Regions from separate parts of the Enterobacter quasiroggenkampii genome, predicted to be linked through region 1. Evidence: predicted binding sites of a transcription regulator. Region 1 holds the regulator's gene; each other region holds the start of a gene.

The links. The regulator sigma-54, encoded in region 1, starts transcription at its own class of promoters, with help from an activator protein. The targets are predictions, from matches to a motif close to GTTGGCACANNTTTCGCTNT.
Region 2: a site for sigma-54 is predicted at 549-568, ahead of V1572_RS16885 (branched-chain amino acid ABC transporter substrate-binding protein). Genes of this name have one in related genera too.
Region 3: a site for sigma-54 is predicted at 1,184-1,203, ahead of V1572_RS08920 (amino acid ABC transporter substrate-binding protein). Genes of this name have one in related genera too.

What each region holds. Positions count from the first base shown of each region.
Region 1 is NZ_CP143745.1:48,003-50,275, forward strand. Features, by position in the region: gene lptB (LPS export ABC transporter ATP-binding protein) at 1-241, shown strand, start outside; gene rpoN (RNA polymerase factor sigma-54) at 289-1,722, shown strand; gene hpf (ribosome hibernation promoting factor) at 1,745-2,032, shown strand; gene ptsN (PTS IIA-like nitrogen regulatory protein PtsN) at 2,115-2,273, shown strand, end outside.
Region 2 is NZ_CP143745.1:3,520,988-3,523,260, forward strand. Features, by position in the region: gene V1572_RS16880 (YecA family protein) at 1-315, opposite strand, end outside; gene V1572_RS16885 (branched-chain amino acid ABC transporter substrate-binding protein) at 739-1,860, shown strand; gene V1572_RS16890 (ABC transporter permease subunit) at 1,960-2,273, shown strand, end outside.
Region 3 is NZ_CP143745.1:1,871,111-1,873,383, reverse strand. Features, by position in the region: gene lnt (apolipoprotein N-acyltransferase) at 1-1,066, shown strand, start outside; gene V1572_RS08920 (amino acid ABC transporter substrate-binding protein) at 1,476-2,273, shown strand, end outside.

The DNA.
Region 1 (2,273 bases):
TGAACCGTTTGCGGGCGTTGACCCGATCTCCGTTATCGACATCAAACGTATCATTGAACACCTGCGCGACAGCGGGCTTGGCGTACTGATCACCGACCACAACGTGCGTGAAACGCTGGCCGTGTGTGAACGCGCCTATATTGTGAGCCAGGGCAATCTGATCGCCCACGGTACGCCGCAGCAGATCCTCGAAGACGATCATGTTAAGCGCGTCTATCTTGGGGAAGACTTCAGACTCTGATAGGGTAGAGGTAACGTAACGCCGAACCGGAGAAAAATGCTCTGAACATGAAGCAAGGTTTGCAATTAAGGCTCAGCCAACAACTGGCGATGACGCCGCAGCTACAGCAGGCAATTCGCCTGTTGCAACTGTCCACGTTAGAACTTCAGCAGGAGCTCCAGCAGGCGCTGGACAGCAACCCCCTGCTGGAACAAACCGATCTTCATGACGAGGTAGATACCCAGCAATCGCAGGATACAGAAGCGCTCGATACCGCGGATGCACTCGAACAAAAAGAGATGCCCGACGAGCTTCCGCTGGATGCCAGCTGGGATGAAATCTACACCGCCGGAACCCCTTCCGGTACGCGTGCAGACTACCAGGACGATGAGCTACCGGTCTATCAGGGAGAAACCACCCAGTCGCTGCAGGATTACCTGATGTGGCAGGTGGAACTCACCCCCTTCTCCGATACCGACCGCGCGATTGCCACGTCAATTGTCGATGCCGTTGACGACACCGGCTATTTGACCGTCACGCTGGACGATATTCTGGAAAGCATGGGCGACGACGAGATTGAGCTTGAGGAAGTTGAAGCCGTTCTGAAGCGCATCCAGCGTTTCGATCCGGTAGGCGTAGCCGCAAAAGATCTGCGCGACTGCCTGCTGATCCAGCTTTCTCAGTTCAGCAAAGAGACGCCATGGCTCGACGAGGCGCGCGTAATCATCAGCGATCATCTTGATCTGCTGGCGAACCACGATTTCCGCACCCTGATGCGCGTCACGCGCCTGAAAGAAGAGGTGCTGAAAGAAGCGGTGAATCTGATCCAGTCGCTCGATCCGCGCCCCGGTCAGTCGATCCAGACCAGCGAACCCGAGTACGTGATCCCGGATGTGCTGGTCAGAAAAAATAACGGCCGCTGGGTCGTTGAACTGAACTCTGACAGTATCCCTCGCCTGCAAATCAACCAGCAGTATGCCTCCATGTGCACCAGCGTGCGTAACGACTCCGACAATCAGTATATTCGTAGCAATTTGCAGGAAGCGCGATGGCTGATCAAAAGTCTGGAGAGCCGAAATGATACGCTGCTACGCGTCAGCCGCTGCATTGTGGAACAGCAGCAGGCGTTCTTTGAGCAGGGTGAAGAGTATATGAAACCGATGGTGCTGGCGGATATCGCCCAGGCCGTCGAGATGCATGAATCAACCATTTCCCGTGTCACCACGCAGAAGTATCTGCACAGTCCACGCGGTATTTTTGAGCTTAAGTATTTCTTCTCCAGCCACGTGAATACCGAGGGCGGCGGCGAAGCGTCGTCCACGGCCATTCGCGCCCTGGTGAAGAAGTTGATCGCCGCGGAGAACCCCGCGAAGCCGCTAAGCGACAGTAAGTTAACCACCATGCTGTCCGATCAGGGTATTATGGTGGCACGTCGTACTGTTGCGAAGTATCGAGAGTCTTTATCCATTCCGCCGTCCAACCAGCGTAAACAGCTGGTCTGACACAACCGATAAGGAAGACACTATGCAGCTCAACATCACTGGACAAAACGTCGAAATTACTGAGGCTTTACGCGACTTTGTGAACACGAAGTTTGCAAAACTCGAGCAGTATTTCGAAAGGATCAATCAGGTCTATATTGTGTTGAAAGTGGAGAAAGTGACTCATATCTCGGATGCCACCCTGCATGTTAACGGGGGTGAACTGCATGCCAGTGCGGAAGGGCAAGACATGTACGCTGCTATCGACGGCTTGATTGATAAGCTTGCGCGACAGCTCAATAAACATAAAGATAAACTGAAACAACACTAATTGTCCGGGCAGTTAACGGGTGCAGGACGGCCTGTTGTGAAACACAACAGGCCATTTGTACAGTTAGCGCTTAGGTGAAATTATGATGAACAACGATTCCGCTCTTCAACTGAGCAATGTCCTTAACCAGGAATGTACCCGCAGTGCGGTTCACTGCCAGAGCAAAAAACGTGCGCTGGAGATCATCAGTGAACTGGCCGCAAAACAGCTGGGCCTGCCGCCGCAGGTGGTGTTCGAAGCG
Region 2 (2,273 bases), 1.3 Mb from region 1:
GTTATAGCCAAACATCGGTTCGAACTGATCCGGGTATTCGCTCAGGCGCTCGGCAATATCGTTCATGTGCTTAAAGCAGAGATCGATAAAACGGTTCATCTCACGATCGTTTTTCCAGCGCGGGATATATTTCTCGCCGCCCCACACCGCCACCAGCCAGGCATCTGGCTCAACGACAACAGGGCCGGAAAGCACTGCGGTAAGCATGCCGTCCAGTTCGGACACGTCAATCACGGACGCGTCATCATGACCGTAAGACATTAACGTCTCTTCAAGCCACGCCATCTCGCTTTCATTCAATGGGCCTTCAGTCATCGCTGACACTCCTGCAAAAAGGAAACGATCCTAACACATATCTCACGCCTCTCCGGGCTGAAGTTTAGGTCTTTATTGCTGCAAAAACGTGCAAACCGTGACCTTTGCACAACTTATGGGCTTTATTGTTAACGATATGTGATCTCCGCTGTAATTTCTTCTCCTCCCGCAAGGCGGCATAACGCGGCGCTCTATACTCAAACATGTCACAAGCCCGTCAATGGGTTAACCATTCTGGCAACGTTTTTGCTTAATGTTCTTCGCGCGACGCTGCGCAGGGATACCTCGCCGTATATGCAGGATGCCGTCTGTATCTTGTTCGTTTAGTGCATTTTGTTCTTGTTCGTGTTTCGGATTGGCTGCGCCGTCGGGCGTTCGGGTTTACGCCGTGGTGCAAAAACCTCTTTGCTAAGGAACATAATAATGTCGCTGAAATTTATCAGAACTCCTCTTTCTCTTGTGCTGGCCGGTTGTCTGGTGACGGCGTTTTCCGCCCGGGCAGATATTGTGATTGGCGTGGCCGGGCCGTTTACGGGTCCCAATGCGACCTATGGCGATCAATACTGGCACGGCGCAACGCAGGCTGCTGAAGACATTAATGCCGCCGGCGGCATTAATGGTGAGAAGATCAAACTGGTTCAGGGAGATGACGCCTGCGAGCCGAAGCAGGCCGTCGCCGTTGCCAACCGTTTAGTTGACCAGGATAAAGTCAACGCCGTGGTCGGCCATTTCTGCTCCTCTTCCACCATGCCCGCCTCCGAGGTGTATAGCGATGCGGGGATCATCGCCATTACCCCCGGTTCAACCAACCCGCTGATTACCGAACGCGGCATGAGCGATATGTTCCGCATGTGCGGCCGTGACGACCAGCAGGGTCAGGTTGCCAGCGACTTCATCATCGACAAGCTGAAAGCCAAACGCGTGGTGATCATTCACGACAAAGACACCTATGGTCAGGGTCTGGCTGACGCCACCAAAGCGGCGCTGGCGAAACGCGGGGTTCAGGATGTGATGTACGAGGGGTTATCCCGCGGTGAAAAAGACTTTAACGCGCTGGTCACCAAGATCGGTGCGCAAAAACCGGACGTCGTGTTCTTCGGTGGCTGTCACCCGGAAGCCGGTCCGCTGGTTCGCCAGATGCGTGAGCAGGGCGTACAGGCAAAATTCTTCTCCGGGGACTGCATCGTCAACGAGGAGATGGTGACCGCCGCGGGTGGCCCGCAATATACCAATGGCATTTACATGACCTTCGGTAAAGACCCGCGCCTGATCCCGGACGGCAAAGCGGTTATCGAGAAATTCCGCGCCGGTAAATTCGAGCCGGAAGGTTACACGCTTTACTCCTATGCCTCCGTACAGGCGATTGCCGCGGCCTTCAAGGCCACCGGCGGCAAGGATTCTGCCAAAGCCAGCGAGTGGCTGAAGGCCAATTCCGTCGACACGGTGATGGGCAAAAAAGCCTGGGACAGCAAAGGCGATCTGAAGGTCTCTGACTACGTGGTTTACCAGTGGGACGACAAAGGAAAGTATAAGGAAGTGCAGTAACGGGACGGAGTCACGCTCAACGCCGACGGGCTCTCCCGTCGGCGCGTAATAAACATCAGGCTGCGCGGCTCGCGCAGCCTATAAAACGAGCGCGCTAAGATGAATACATTCTTCCTGCAACAGTTAATCAATGGTTTAACGCTGGGTTCTGTCTACGGCCTGATCGCCATCGGCTACACCATGGTGTACGGCATTATCGGCATGATTAATTTCGCCCACGGCGAAGTGTATATGATTTCCGCTTATCTCTGCGCTATTGGCCTGGCGCTGCTCTCGTTCTTCGGCCTGCAGTCGTTCCCGCTGCTGATCCTCGGCACGCTGGTGTTCACCATTGTGGTTACCGGGGTGTACGGCTGGACTATCGAGCGTATCGCCTACAAACCGCTACGCAACTCCACGCGCCTGGCGCCGCT
Region 3 (2,273 bases), 1.8 Mb from region 1:
CCCGCTCAAAGGCCTGGCGCCGGTCATGGGCGTTGAGGCCATTAACTTCCTGCTCATGGTGGTCAGCGGCCTGTTGGTCCTGACGCTGGTCACGCGCGGCTGGAAGCCGCTAGCTGTGGCGCTGGTGCTGTTCGCTCTTCCCTTCCCGCTGCGCTATATCCAGTGGTTCACGCCTGAGCCCGCGCGCGCTATGCAGGTTTCCATGGTTCAGGGGAACATCCCGCAGTCCATGAAGTGGGACGAGAAAGAGCTGCTGAATACGCTGAAGATCTACGCTAACGCCACCGAAGAGGTGATGGGTAAATCGCAGCTGATTATCTGGCCGGAGTCTGCCATTCCCGATCTGGAGATCAACCAGCAGCCATTCCTCAACATGATGAACGACCTGCTGCTCTCGCGTGGCAGCACGCTGATCACCGGGATTGTCGATGCGCGTCTGAATCAGCAGAACCGCTACGACACTTACAACACCATCATTACGCTCGGCAAAGACAGCGAATACAGCTACCACTCCACTGACCGGTACAACAAGAACCACCTGGTGCCGTTTGGTGAATTTGTGCCGCTGGAGTCGATTCTGCGCCCGCTGGCCCCCTTCTTCGATCTGCCGATGTCCTCCTTCAGCCGCGGCCCGTACGTTCAGCCTCAGCTGCACGCGCACGGCGTTGCCCTGACGGCGGCCATCTGCTACGAAATCATCCTCGGCGAGCAGGTGCGCGATAATTTCCGCCCGGATACGGACTATCTGCTGACCATCTCTAACGATGCCTGGTTTGGTAAGTCAATCGGCCCGTGGCAGCACTTCCAGATGGCACGCATGCGCTCCCTGGAGCTGGCGCGTCCGTTATTGCGCAGCACCAACAACGGTATCACCGCCGTGATTGGTCCGCAGGGTGAAATCCAGGCCATGATCCCACAGTTCACCCGTGAGGTACTGACCACTCACGTCACCCCGACCACGGGGCTGACGCCATACGCCCGTACCGGCAACTGGCCGCTGTGGATCCTGACCGCGCTGTTCGGCTTTGGCGCGGTGCTGATGAGCCTGCGCCAGCGTCGTAAATAACCTTCCCTTCTGTTGCCGGGTGGCGGCTACGCCTTACCCGGCCTACCTTCAACATTTCCGTTCCCGTAGGTCGGGTAAGGCGCAGCCGCCACCCGACAATTCCCTCCAGACTTCAATTCTGGCACGCCTATTGCTTTGTTTATTCAGGTAAACGCCGTTTGGCTTAACGTGCAACTTTGTCGCACCAGCGTAGATCATCGGTAGCACCGAAACGGTGCAACGGGAGATATTTGCCTCTGAATGGTGCGGCGCGCTTCGCAAAAATAAACAATAACGCAGCAAAATCTTTACATTAAGCCAGACTAAATGTTAACAAGCTTGCATAACACTGCACTCGCATTGCGCGAGATATAACAACATCACAATGGGTATCAATGCGTCTCTGGCGCTGATAAGAAAGGAGTTGGGTATGCAATTACGTAAACTGGCCACAGCAATGCTGGTTATGGGAATGTCTGCAGGCGTGGTTCATGCTGAAGATGCGCCAGCAGCAGGCAGCACTCTCGACAAGATTGCCAAAAACGGCGTCATCGTGGTCGGCCACCGTGAATCTTCTGTCCCGTTCTCTTACTACGACAACACGCAAAAAGTCGTGGGCTATTCACAGGATTACTCCAACGCTATCGTTGAAGCCGTGAAGAAAAAGCTGAACAAACCTGACCTGCAGGTGAAGCTGATCCCAATCACTTCACAGAACCGTATTCCACTGCTGCAAAACGGCACCTTTGATTTCGAGTGTGGCTCCACCACCAACAACCTCGAGCGTCAGAAACAGGCAGCCTTCTCTGACACCATCTTTGTTGTAGGCACCCGCCTGCTGACGAAGAAAGGCGGTGAGATTAAAGACTTCGCTGACCTGAAAGGCAAAGCGGTCGTTGTCACCTCCGGTACCACGTCTGAAGTGCTGCTGCACAAGCTGAACGACGAGAAGAAAATGGATATGCGCATCATCAGCGCGAAAGACCATGGCGACTCCTTCCGTACCCTGGAAAGCGGTCGTGCCGTCGCGTTTATGATGGATGATGCCCTGCTGGCGGGCGAGCGTGCGAAAGCGAAGAAACCTGACAACTGGGATATCGTCGGCACCGCGCAGTCGAAAGAAGCCTACGGCTGTATGCTGCGTAAAGACGATCCGCAGTTCAAAAAACTGATCGATGACACCATCGCTCAGGTGCAGACCTCCGGCGAAGCGGAAAAATGGTTCGAC